Sinorhizobium fredii USDA 257: one gene and its partner. The protein of the gene in region 2 interacts with the protein of the main gene of each other region in a pairwise test. Links are inferred from orthologs where the notes say so. Each region holds a gene or a part of one and is shown on either strand. Other genes may lie near its edges.

Region 1 (6,772 bases), on a different replicon or contig from region 2:
CTTCCTGAACTTCGTCATCGGTCTGCACAAGGCGACAGGCGTCGAGATCCTCGAACAGGATTATCCGGACCTGCAAACGCTTTCGGGCGCGGTGGCCTTTCTGCGTCAGAGGCTGCCGTGATCCGGTTCCAGCCTGCACTGGCACGCCAATCGTTTTTGACAAATCCTGGGCGTTCTACGCAGTCGGGTGCCGGTTGTCGCAACGGCATCGAGCAGGCGCGAGAGCCGCACCTCCCCTTCCGGCCCGTCAACCTCGGCGGCCACGCTGGCGGTCCCTCGCCCGGTACGAACGAACTGATCGTAAAATGACGCCAAGTCAATCTCGCGCATGCCTGCCCTGGCCGGCCGAGGCCCGATTTCATCCTCGACGGTTACGGTCAAGACCCAGCCGTCGGAGGCCGGTACCGGAGCGATTTCGAGCGTGGCAACAGTTGCGATTTCGGTCAGGTCCTCGCGCTCCTCATCTCCAAGGCGCGCGTCGTCAAGAGGGATCGCCCGGTGCTCGGACGTCCGGCTGGCGGCGATCCGGAACTTGCACGGTGTGGCGTGATCCTCGTCAGTGATCCAGCGGACGATCTGCTCCGGGTCGATATCGACGGCATAGGGCTCCATCTCCGATATCCTCCAATCAAGCGGGGGTTTTGCGACGGGGTCGTTCCCAACTCCTGTAGCATTTGCCACCTCCCCTATGAGACATCTTCAAAACGGTAGCAGGCCTCGGGCAAGGCTCAATGATGCGGCTCAAAGCTGAGCAGGTTCCATAAAGTGTCCCACGGTTTTGCGATCAGAACCTGCGGCAAACAAACGAATCCAAGCCGCCGACAAGCGCTACGATCCGACCTCGATCTCGTTGATGACGTCATCGACACTGAATACGAACCAGGCATCCGCCTCGGCGGCGGCGCGGATCGCTTCAGTTTTCGTCCATCCGGTCAGGCGAACGACGCGGCGGCGAACGCCGACCCGGACCTGCGCAGCATCGACCAGAGGGTCCTTCTCCAGCGCCAGACGCACGGCCTCTTCGACGAGGATCGGTGCATCCTGTTCCGGCGGCGTGACGGCAATTCCGTTGATGACGTCGCGACTACCCGGGATCCACCATGCCAACACGCCCGCGAGCCGCTTCGAGGCGAGGCTTGCGAGCGCCCGTTGAGCGTGACGACGCCATCCTGGACCTCGAACGCGATCTCGCCGTCTCTCGTGGCGCCGCGGACCTCCCTGGCGCCCTTGCCATCCCACTCGGTGATGCGCAGCCCCTCGAAAGCTGGCTCCCGTACCAACACCTTTCGCAGGTGATCGCGAATGCCGTTGTCGCTCATCGGGACCGCAGGCCGCACGCGAATCCGGTCGACGAGGCCGTTGAGGTCGGGTATCGCTGCAACGCGCTCGAGCGCTAGCCGCTTCTGCGCCACCGTTTCGACCTCTCCCTCAAGGAGTGCCGCCCCATCCGGCTCCATCCGAATGAGGTCGAGCTTGAAAGTGGGACCGAGGCGCGGTTCGCTGCGCAAGGCGGCAAGCGCACGCCGGACCAGCTCCGAATTCTCCATGGCATCCTCCCGGTTCAGCGCTCGTCCTCGCGCGCCCCAGCTCGTCGGACGTCAAATCCTCAGCTTTCGAGACGGCATTCATAGAGGGCCTTGACGAGCTGATCATGCAGATCCGGATTTTCCACGATCATTGCGACCAATTCGGCGATGTCGCGCGATTCAGCATCCGACAGGCCGCGCTCGAAGGTCTTCGCCGAGAGGTTCCCCTGCCCGACGCGCATCAGCGCGTAGAGCTCATAGAGCGCCGCCCCCGGAAGCCGGTTGATCGCAGCCTTGAGAAAATCGCGTTGCGACGTACCAACGGGAAGGTCCTCCAGGCCGAGGCTCGCCAATGTGTCGTGGTCGCCGCGCGACGGCTTTGGCTCAGCGAAATCCTCCTCGGGGACGTTGCCAAGCAGCGCGTCACTCTCTGTGCGAGCGGCTTTGGCCAGCAGGGCGATGAAGCGCACCTGGGAAAGGTTCAAGACCGTCAACATTGTTCCGTCCACCTGTAATCAGGAGCGTGGCAGCAGGGTAGCGTGCAGCTGATCGCTCGATTGGTTAGACCGGGACGCGTTCGGCAAGCCGTACGTACTTCATCCCGTCTTAATCACGTCGCGCGCCTTGCGGCCACAGGCTCCTCAAGGGCACTGGCAGTTGATCGATCACCTTTGCAACCGCGCCGGGGTCGAGTTCCTTGAAGATCACATCGAAAACGCCCGTCGCGACGGTTTTGGCATCCATCCCGAACTGAGGAGGAAGCTCCCGGGCTATACGCTCGCAAAATTCGTCAATGGAGTGCTCGTCCGTCGGCTTTCCCGCCAGTCGCCAGCCTTCGAAATAGAGTCCACGAATGACCATCGGGAACTGCGCGCCGAGATGGACGGCATCCTCCGGGGCCAGCCTGTCGCGCATCGCGTGAAGCGTAGCCCTGAGCGCGCTGTAAGCGTGTCGCCGTCCTTCGAAATGCAGGCGTTCAGCCACTGCCTTCAGCCACATATTGCCTTCCTGGATCGTATGATCGAAGCTCGGATGTCCGCTTGCCATGAGTTCCTCCTTTGCCCCAGGATTGGCGTGCTGTCATCGGGCCGGTCCAGACAATGGCTCGGATCATATGCCCGCCGCCCTTTTCGGAGCGACAAGGGTCAGGATGCAACGAATGCCGCCGCGCCGCATTGATGTGCGTCAACGGCGATCGAGCATTCGCCCGCCGGCTTGCGATTCAGCCGTGCGACGGGAAGACGCGGTCTCACCATCCGTGGTCGTCCTGGCTGTCTGGCCACCCGTCCGAAGTAGCGGGGGAAAGTCCTGCGCAGTGATGGTTTCGTGCTCGAGCAGCAGCATTGCTCCGGCCTTGAGCTCCCCCATGCACCCCTGCAGTATCGCCTTGGCTCCTTGGTAGGCGTCGTCGATCATGAAACGCACCGCAAGATCGATTTCGCGCGCGGTCGCTTCGGAATAATCCTTCTGCCGTGGCGCAACGGGACCATCGCCAAGCCATTGCAGCCTTTGCTCTTCGAGCACAACCTGACCAACCTGCGGGCTCATGCCAAAGCGCACGACGCTTTGCCGCGCCACATCGGTGGCCTTGGCAAGGTCATCCGCCGCACCGGTCGAGACCTCACCATAAATAAGCTCTTCAGCCGCCCGGCCGGCGAGCAGGGCTGCCATGCGCTCCTTAAGTTCACTCGACGTGATGAGGAAGCGGTCATCGGTGGGGCGCTGCAATGTGTAGCCAAGCGCCCCAATCGAGCGGGGAATGATCGACACTTTCTGCACCGGATCGGTCTTCGAGAGCTTCGAGGCGACCAATGCGTGACCCATTTCGTGATAGGCGACCCGCTCGCGTTCGTCGGGCTTCAGCACGCGGCTCTTGCGTTCCGAACCGGCGACGATGCGCTCGACCGCGTTGTTGAAGTCCTCGATCGCCACCCGCTCGGCGCCGCGTCGCGTCGCGACGATCGCGGCTTCGTTCACCAGGTTGGCAAGATCGGCGCCGGTGAATCCCGGCGTCATGCCGGCGATCTCCTCCACAAGCACACCGTCCGCGATCGCGATAGTAGCCATATGGACCTTAAGGATTGCTGCCCTGCCGTTTCGATCCGGGCGATCAATGACCACCTGCCGGTCGAAGCGGCCTGCGCGCAGAAGGGCTGGATCAAGGATCTCCGGACGATTGGTGGCAGCCAGAAGCACGATGCCGACGCGCGGGTCGAAGCCGTCGAGCTCGGCCAGCAATTGATTGAGCGTCTGCTCCTTCTCGTCGCCGCCGCCATAGCCGGCGAAGGGGCTGCGGGTGCGACCGAGCGCATCGAGTTCGTCAATGAAGATGATGCAGGGAGCGGCCTGTCGCGCCTGGTCGAAAAGGTCCCGCACGCGGGCGGCGCCGACGCCAACGAAGAGCTCGACGAATTCCGAGCCGGAAATCGAGAAGAAAGGCACCCCGGCCTCGCCTGCAACCGCGCGCGCCATCAGCGTTTTGCCCGTGCCGGGTGGCCCGACGAGGAGGATCCCTTTGGGAATATGCGCGCCGAGGCGGCTGTATTTCGCCTGGTCCTTCAGGAAGGCGACCACCTCCTGCAACTCAGCCTTCGCCTCGTCGACGCCAGCCACATCGTCAAAGGTCACACCCGTCTGCCGCTCGAGATAGACCTTGGCCCTTGACTTTCCGATATTGACGAGGCCGCCACGCTCGGCGACGCCCTGAAAGAGCACGAACCAAAGTCCCAGGAAGACAAACAACGGGAAGATCCAGGAAAGCAGCGTCATCGCCCAATTGCTGTCGGTCCCGCCGGACACCTTTGCACCGGCCTTCTCGAAGACCTCGGCCAGCGAAGGATCGACACGATGCGCGACGAAGTACTTCTTCCCCTCCTCCGGCTGCTTGAACTCTCCCTCAATCAAGGACTCTGTCACGACGACCGACGCGATCCTGCCGTCCTGCGCCGCCTGCAAGGCATCGGAATAGCTGAGCTGCGCGACGTCGCGATAGCTCAGCCAGAATTCAAAGGTTCCGATCAACAAGAGTGCGACGAGCACATAGCCGAGATTGAAAACCCATTTCCTATTCATCGGCCGGCTTCCGGTTTCGTTCGATGCAAACGAGCCTTTCATGCCTTACCGCGCGCCGCCTTGACCCGCGTCAAACTATGGACACGGCGCAAACTGGATCTGGGTCGCAGAGCTCTTTGACGAGCGTCAAGGCCTTCCACCGAGAATTGGCCGAGACTTTGCCAAAATGGAGCAAGTGCCATGACCAAGCACATTCTTGTCGCAACCGATGGATCCGACAAAGCCCGAGAAGCCGTGGCGATGGCGGCGAACATAGCCAAAGCTCTCGGAGCAAGACTCACGATCCTTCACGTCATCCTGCATGGGCTGAGGGCCGAGGAGGCGAGCCGCCTCGCCGAGCCAGAGCATCTCGTCCGCTGTGTGTCGGCCGTGACTATGCCGCAATTGGAGCGAGTTCCCAGCTCGATGGGCGAGTTTTTCCGTGCCTCGCAAGGCGACATCGGAGAAATGGTTTCGGTCTTGGGTGACCGTATTGCCGAGGATGCTGCGGATATTGCCCGAAGGATCGGCGTCAGCAGCGTGGAGACGCGCGTCGAGCCCGGCGTCTACGCTGAAACAATCCTTAAGGTCGCTGAGGACGTCGGTGCGGACATGATCGTCGTCGGAAGCCGTGGGCTCGGGCGGTTGAGGGGTATGCTGGTCGGAAGCGTGTCGCAAAAGATCATCCAGCATGCACATTGTTCCGTCATGGTGGTACGCTGAACATCCCGACCAGGCCCTGGAAGTTGGAAAACGATCACGAAGCCATAGCCATGGCTCCGTCGAGCGACTGACCGCAAAGTTATGAAGAGCTTCGTATCATGCCGGTAACCGCGCTTTTCACCGATCTCTATGAACTGACAATGTCGGACGCCTATCATTCGCTTGGCATGGACGAGATTGCCGTCTTCAGCCTGTTCGTGAGAAAGCTTCCACCGGAGAGAAATTTCCTTGTCGCCTGCGGGGTCGAAGAGCTTCTGGATGACATCGAGGGATTGCGCTTCGACGAGGATGATATCGCCCATCTCGCTTCACTTGGCAGGTTCAGGCCGGAGTTCCTGAATTGGCTAAGGTCCTTTCGCTTCAGTGGCGAGATTTTTGCTGTAGCTGAGGGCACCCCCGTATTTGCCAAGGAGCCGATCCTGGAGGTCATCGCCCCGATCGCGGAGGGACAGTTGCTCGAAACGCTCATCCTCAATCAGATCGGTTTTCAGACCGTGATCGCGTCGAAAGCAGCTAGGATCGTCGAGGCCGCGAACGGTCGGGCCGTCGTGGACTTCGGAAGCCGGCGCGCCCATGGTGTGGACGCCGCCGCGTGCTGCCTATCTTGCCGGAGTGTCGGCCACATCGAATGTGGAGGCAGGCCGGCGCTACGGCATACCGGTCGCTGGTACGGTCGCCCATAGTTTCGTTCAGGCTTTCCCAAACGAGATGGAGTCGTTTCGGTGCTTGGCCGAGCTCTTTCCTCAGACAACATTGCTCGTTGACACCTACGACACGATCGCTGGCGTCCGGACTGTCGTGGACCTTGCCAAGAGCATGAAGTCTACTTTCAAGGTGCAGGCCATAAGACTGGATTCCGGCGACCTGCTCGAACTGTCCCGACAATCAAGACAACTCCTAGATGAGGGCGGGCTGCAACACGTGCAGATCTTCGCCAGTGGTGGCCTCGATGAATGGAGCATCGAAGGTCTCTTGCGTGCCGGCGCGCCGATCAACGCGTTTGGTGTCGGCACGGACATGATGGTGTCGCCAGACGCGGCCGCCCTCGATATCGCCTACAAGTTGACGGAATATGCCGGCTTTGGCCGCATGAAGCTTTCTGCGAACAAGGTCACGCTCCCCGGGCGCAAGCAGGCCTTTCGTCACATACGCAACGGCGCCGCGGTTGGAGACACCATTGGCCGCAGCTATGAGGACTTGAGCGGACGACGGCTTCTTGCGCCTGTCATGACGGGAGGCCGGCGAATTAGCGCGCGCAAGTCATTGGCAGCCCTGGTGGATGAAACCCGCATTCGAGTCTGCGAGCTTCCGCCAGCCTTGCGTGCGCTGGAGCGGGCCGCGCCTCCCTACTCGATTCACATCAGCAGCGATCTCGCCGACCATGAAACGCAGACGCGCCGTCGTCTTGCTGCCTCGCGGTTGTTTCCACACCAACCACCAAAGCCGCAATACTTGTGTTGACGCCTTCCCGA
Region 2 (5,748 bases):
GGCTCCGGCGGGCCGGACGAGAACAATCCGCATCCGCACAAGAAGGTGCCGGCCCTCCTGCACGACGGGACGCTGGTCTGGGAGTCGGCCGCGGTGGCTCAATATCTGACCGATCTCTACCCGGACTGCAGCCTTGGGCGACCGCCCGGTCACCAGGATCGCGGCGCCTACCTGTCTTGGCTCGCCTATTATGCCGGCGTGATCGAGCCGACGGCGCTTGCGCATATTTCCGGCGTGACCGTCAACAACCCGGCGCTGGCGCGCCTTTACACCGAGATGTGCGCGCATGTGATCGATGTCTTGACGCGCCAACCCTATCTCATTGGCGAGAGGATGAGTGCGGCCGACCTGCTGCTCGCAAGCGCTCTGCAATGGATGCGCAAGATCCTGCCGGAAAGCGACGTCATCGATCATTACATTCGCGTCGTCACCGATCGCCCGGCGCTTCTGCGGGCCCGCGAAATCGACAGCAAACCGAGTGGCTTCCATGACTGATGCAAGACCGGACCCGAAGATCGTCATCGTCGTTGCGGTCGCGACCAATGGCGTGATCGGACGCGAGGGCGACCTGCCGTGGCGGCTTTCAACGGATCTGAAGCGTTTCAAGGCGTTGACGATCGGCAAGCCGGTTATCATGGGACGCAAGACCTGGGTGTCGCTCGGTCGTCCGCTACCCGGCCGGCCGAACATCGTCATCAGCCGCGACCCCAGTTTCACGGCTGCCGGAGCCGAGACTGTCTCGTCAGTTCCGGAAGCGCTCGAGAGGGCGCGGACGCATGCCGCGGCGCTCGATGCCGACGAGATCTGTATCATCGGCGGGGGTGAGATTTACCGGCAGTCGGTCGATCTCGCCGACGTGCTGCACGTGACGGAGGTGCAGGCGGAGGTGGAGGGCGATACGCGTTTCCCGCCGATCGATCCTCGGTCTTTCGAGAAGGTATTCCAAGAGGACCTGCCGCGTGGCGAGAAGGACAGCCATGCGATGCACTTTGTCACGTGGCGGCGACGCGAAGCGCTGTCAAAATAGCAGAAGTCTCAGCGGCGGAGCATCCCCGCTTCGTTCCTTTCCGGTCGCGTCGAGAAGCCGTCAACTATTTTTAGCCATTTACCGTGAACTCGCCCGTATCGCGTTGAAAGCAATGCACATGATACCTATAACGGGATCACGTCGTGACCGGCCGCAAATCTGCGGGGCGTTGAGCGAGAGAATTTTCTTTGAAGAGAGGTTTTGATGCCCTGGAGCAATCAGAATGGCGGCGGCGGCCCTTGGGGCGGCGGCGGCAATCAAGGGCCATGGGGTCAGGGGAATAAGCCGCGCGGCGGCCGAGGCGGGCCGCCGGATCTGGAAGAGATCATCCGTCGCGGCCAGGATCAGTTGAAGAACGTGGTTCCGGGCGGCTTCAACGGCGGCGTCTTCGTCATCGTCGGCCTGTTGATCGTCGGCTTCCTGCTGCTCAATTCGATCTACACCGTCCAACCGGATGAACGCGGCGTCGAAATGCGGTTCGGCAAGCCGAAGGAGGAAATCTCCATGCCTGGCCTGCACTATCACTTCTGGCCGCTTGAGACCGTCGAGATCGTCAAGGTGACGGAGCAGCAGCTCAATATCGGTAGCCGCGTCGGCGCCCAGTCGAGTGCGGGCCTGATGCTGAGCGGCGACCAGAATATCGTCAATGTGCAGTTCTCCGTGCTGTTCTCGGTCACCGATCCGAAGTCCTATCTCTTCAACGTCGAGAACCCGGCCGACACGTTGCAGCAGGTGGCCGAAAGCGCCATGCGCGAGGTCGTCGGCCGTCGCCCGGCGCAGGACATCTTCCGCGACAACCGTCAGGCGATCGCTGCCGACGTCAAGAACACGATCCAGGCGACCATGGATACCTATGGTGCCGGCATCTCGGTGAACACGGTTGCGATCGAGGACGCGGCGCCGCCACGCGAAGTGGCCGACGCATTCGACGAGGTGCAGCGCGCCGAGCAGGACGAGGATCGTTTCCTCGAGGAAGCCAATCAGTATGCCAACCAGATACTCGGCAAGGCGCGAGGTCAGGGAGCGCAGATCCGTGAAGAGGCGGCCGCCTACAAGGACCGCGTCGTCAAGGAAGCCCAGGGTGAGGCGCAGCGGTTCATTTCGGTCTATGACGCCTATTCCAAGGCGCCGGAAGTCACGCGCAGGCGGCTTTATCTCGAAACCATGCAGGATGTTCTCGGCAAGTCGAAGAAGGTCATTCTCGATGAGAAGAACGGCCAGGGCGTGCTGCCCTATCTGCCGCTCAACGAAATCGGTAGACCCTCGCAGTCGGGAGGTACCCAATGATAAACAATCGCAGTTCAATCATCCTCATCGTTGTCGCAGCGGTACTGGTCGTCGTCTACTCGTCGGTGTTCGTGGTCAATGAGCGCCAGCAGGCGATCGTCGTTCGCTTCGGCGAAATCCGCGACGTGAAGACCGAGCCGGGCCTTTATTTCAAGCTTCCCTTCGCCTTCATGGATGCCGACCGCGTGCAGTATGTCGAGGACCAGGCACTTCGCTTCGACCTCGACAATATCCGTGTGCAGGTTTCCGGCGGCAAGTTCTATGAGGTGGATGCCTTCGTGGTCTACAGGATCGCCGACCCTCGCCGTTTCCGCGAAACGGTTTCCGGCGACCGGGAATCTGCCGAAGCGCGCCTTCGCACGCGTCTCGATGCGTCGCTGCGCCGCGTCTACGGCCTGAGGGGCTTCGAGGCGGCGCTATCGGACGAGCGCGCATCGATGATGCGCGAGGTCCGTACCGATCTTCGGGCAGACGCCGAATCGCTGGGTCTCAATATCGAGGACGTTCGCATCCGCCGCACCGACCTGACCCAGGAAGTGTCGCAACAGACCTTCGAGCGGATGAAGGCGGAGCGCCTGGCTGAAGCCGAACTGATCCGCGCCCGCGGCAATGAAGCGGGCCAGCGACGCCGCGCGATTGCCGACCGCCAGGTGGTCGAGATCGTCGCGGAAGCCCAGCGTGATTCGGAAATTCTTCGAGGCGAGGGCGAAGCCGAGCGGACGGGAATATTTGCCGACGCCTTTACACGCGATCCCGGCTTCTTCGAGTTCTACCGCTCGATGGCGGCCTATGCCCAGGCGATCGGAAATCCCGATACAACCGTGGTGCTGTCGCCCCATTCGGAATTCTTCCGTTATTTCAACAGCGCGGACGGGGCAACGCCGCCGCTGTCGCCAACCGTGCCGGCGGCACCTGCGACCGCAGATTGAGCGGGCAATGTCCGATCTTCTGACCGGCTTTGCATTCTTCCTGATCATCGAGGGGCTGGTGTACGCACTGGCCCCTTTGGTTCTTGTGGAATTGGCGAAGCGTTTGCCGTATGTCCCGGAGCATCAGCTGCGCCTCGCCGGACTCACATCTGTGGCCGTTGGCGTCGGACTTGTTTGGTTGCTTCGAGGGTAATGCGAAATGACACATAGACTGCTGATCCGGTTGGTCGATGCCGAATATGCGATTACCCGCCTGAACATCGGGTCCGCTATTCCGGAGTGGCTGCCCGGCCCGGGGTTCTGGACAGTTTCGAGTTCGCGCGAGGAAATGACACTTGTTTGCCGCGCCGCCCGCGTCCCTTCGAGCGTTCAAAGTTCGCTTGGCTGGCGCTGTTTCCGCATAGAGCAGCATTTCAGCTTCGACGTGCCGGGTGTCCTGTCTTCGGTGCTTCGCCCGCTCTCGGCAGCCAGTGTGGGCGTTTTCGCCAATTCGACCTTCAGCACCGATTACATCTTCGTTGCCGGCTCCGATCTCGAGAAGGCGGTGCAGGCGCTGAAGGAACACGGCCACGAAATCACCACCTGATCTGTCAAAGATCAGGAAATCGTGTCTGGACGCTCCGGAAATCCGCCGTATCTTCAGAAGACGATCGTTTGCTGCGCAAAGTAGCCGCCGCAACGCCTTGCGGCAGTGGTATAATTCGCCGAAACGGATGGAACGGATTGCGCAGTGATCGCGGACCACCGAAAGCTATGGTCGGCGTGATGGAATGAGGAGCACAGCGACTTGTCGAAACGACCTGAAATCTTCCGCGGCCTGATGCTGGCGGCTGCGACGGCACTGCTCTTTTCCAATACGGCTCTTGCCGAGACGGCGCTGCCGCGGCCGGCCGCCGGCCCACCCTCGGTCGCCGACCTTGCCGAAAGCCTGCTCGACGCCGTGGTCAACATCTCCATCTCGCAGAACGTCAAGGGCGAGGATGACAATGCGCCGATGCCTCAGGTGCCGGAGGGATCGCCGCATCAGGAGTTCTTCGACGAATTCTTCAAGGGGCAAGGCGAGGGCGGACGCCCTCGCACGGTCAACTCGTTGGGGTCCGGCTTTATCATCGACCCGTCCGGCTACGTTGTCACCAACAACCATGTGATCCAGGATGCCGACGATATCGAGATCAACCTCTCCGACGGAACCAGGCTGAAGGCGAAGCTGGTCGGCACCGATACCAAGACCGATCTGGCGGTGCTCAAGGTCGAACCGAAGAAGCCGCTCACGGCGGTGTCCTTCGGCGATTCACGAAAGATCAGGATCGGCGATTGGGTGATGGTCGTCGGCAACCCCTTCGGCCTCGGCGTATCCGTCTCGGTCGGCGTGGTTTCGGCGCGCGGCCGTAACATCAATGCCGGACCCTATGACAGCTTCATCCAGACCGATGCCGCCATCAACCGCGGCAATTCCGGCGGACCGCTGTTCAACATGCAGGGCGAGGTGATCGGCATCAACACGGCGATCCTTTCGCAGACCGGCATGTCGGTCGGCATCGGCTTTGCAGTGCCCACCGAGCTTGCGATGAACGTCGTCAACCAGCTCAAGGAGTTCGGCGAGACGCGGCGCGGTTGGCTTGGCGTGCGGATTCAGCCGGTCACCGACGACATCGCCGAAAGCCTGAAGATGGAGGCGCCCCGGGGAGCGCTGGTTTCCGGCATCATCGAGGGCGGCCCGATTGCGCATGGCGAAATCAAGGCGGGCGACATCATCATCCGCTTCGATGGCAACGAGGTCGGAGAAATGCGCGATCTCATGCGCGCGGTCGGAGAAAGCCCCGTCGGCAAGGCGGTCGAGGTGGTGATCATCCGGGACGGCAAGGAGCAGACGGTGCGCGTGACGCTTGGCCGGCTTGAGGATGGCGAACACCTGGCGCGCGCGGGGGGCAGCGGGGAACTGAAGGGTGAGAGCGTCAAGCCAAGCGAACCGCCCGCCGCCACACTACCGGCGACGGACGTCATACTCGGCATGAAACTCGCCGTGCTCGACGCCGATCGCCGTAAGAGCTTCGGCATTGCCGAAAACGTCAACGGCGTCGTCGTGACCGAAGTCCAGCCGAATTCGCCGGCGGCCGAGCGCCGCGTCGAGGCGGGTGACGTCATCGTCGAAGTCGGCCAGGAGGCTATGGACAAACCGGAGGACGTCACATCGCGCGTCGAGGCACTGAAGTCCGACGGCCGCCGCAACGCATTGCTGATGATCGCCAACAAGACCGGCGAGCTGCGCTTCGTTACGGTGCGGATGGAGTAGCCAGGCGAAAGTCGACCCTGGACATCGGTGAAGAGCTGGCAAGCTTGCAAGTCCGAGAAAAGCGTGGCGCTGTGCGTCAATCACGGCACGTCGGCGCGGGAGTCTCCGTCTACGCTCGGCGCTTCCACTCCTTGTCTGTGATCGCATAAAGCACGTGACGCTTCAGATGCGCATGCGTGTCGGGCACGCTTGGATGATCGAAGTCGCGCAGA

What was found. Proteins that work in one complex are often made in the same cells at the same time.
Region 1: the proteins of hflK (region 2) and ftsH interact in binary tests that used the Escherichia coli proteins (3 or more experiments, as listed by UniProt). The link is inferred for Sinorhizobium fredii USDA 257 from one-to-one orthologs.

Annotation. Positions count from the first base shown.
Region 1 is NT_187163.1:20,877-27,648, forward strand. Bases 2,156-5,033 are described here. They hold ftsH (ATP-dependent zinc metalloprotease FtsH), read right to left. Parts: upstream 4,599-5,033; coding sequence 2,712-4,598; downstream 2,156-2,711. Other genes in these bases: USDA257_RS30495 (DUF2267 domain-containing protein), read right to left, coding at 2,156-2,573; USDA257_RS30505 (universal stress protein), read left to right, coding at 4,779-5,033. Outside these bases: USDA257_RS30475 (acyl carrier protein), read left to right, coding at 1-121; USDA257_RS30480 (hypothetical protein), read right to left, coding at 106-612; USDA257_RS38125 (BON domain-containing protein), read right to left, coding at 829-1,107; USDA257_RS38315 (hypothetical protein), read left to right, coding at 1,137-1,397; USDA257_RS30490 (DUF3775 domain-containing protein), read right to left, coding at 1,607-2,023; more of USDA257_RS30495, read right to left, coding at 2,133-2,155; more of USDA257_RS30505, read left to right, coding at 5,034-5,300. UniProt on the Escherichia coli protein: Acts as a processive, ATP-dependent zinc metallopeptidase for both cytoplasmic and membrane proteins. Plays a role in the quality control of integral membrane proteins.
Region 2 is NC_018000.1:4,610,099-4,615,846, reverse strand. The notes cover bases 319-3,272. They hold hflK (FtsH protease activity modulator HflK), read left to right. Parts: upstream 319-1,231; coding sequence 1,232-2,314; downstream 2,315-3,272. Other genes in these bases: USDA257_RS21630 (DUF2065 domain-containing protein), read left to right, coding at 3,251-3,272; hflC (protease modulator HflC), read left to right, coding at 2,311-3,243; USDA257_RS21645 (dihydrofolate reductase), read left to right, coding at 488-1,027; USDA257_RS21650 (glutathione S-transferase family protein), read left to right, coding at 319-495. Also shown: more of USDA257_RS21650, read left to right, coding at 1-318; more of USDA257_RS21630, read left to right, coding at 3,273-3,436; USDA257_RS21625 (ACT domain-containing protein), read left to right, coding at 3,443-3,829; USDA257_RS21620 (Do family serine endopeptidase), read left to right, coding at 4,031-5,536; USDA257_RS21615 (GNAT family N-acetyltransferase), read right to left, coding at 5,646-5,748.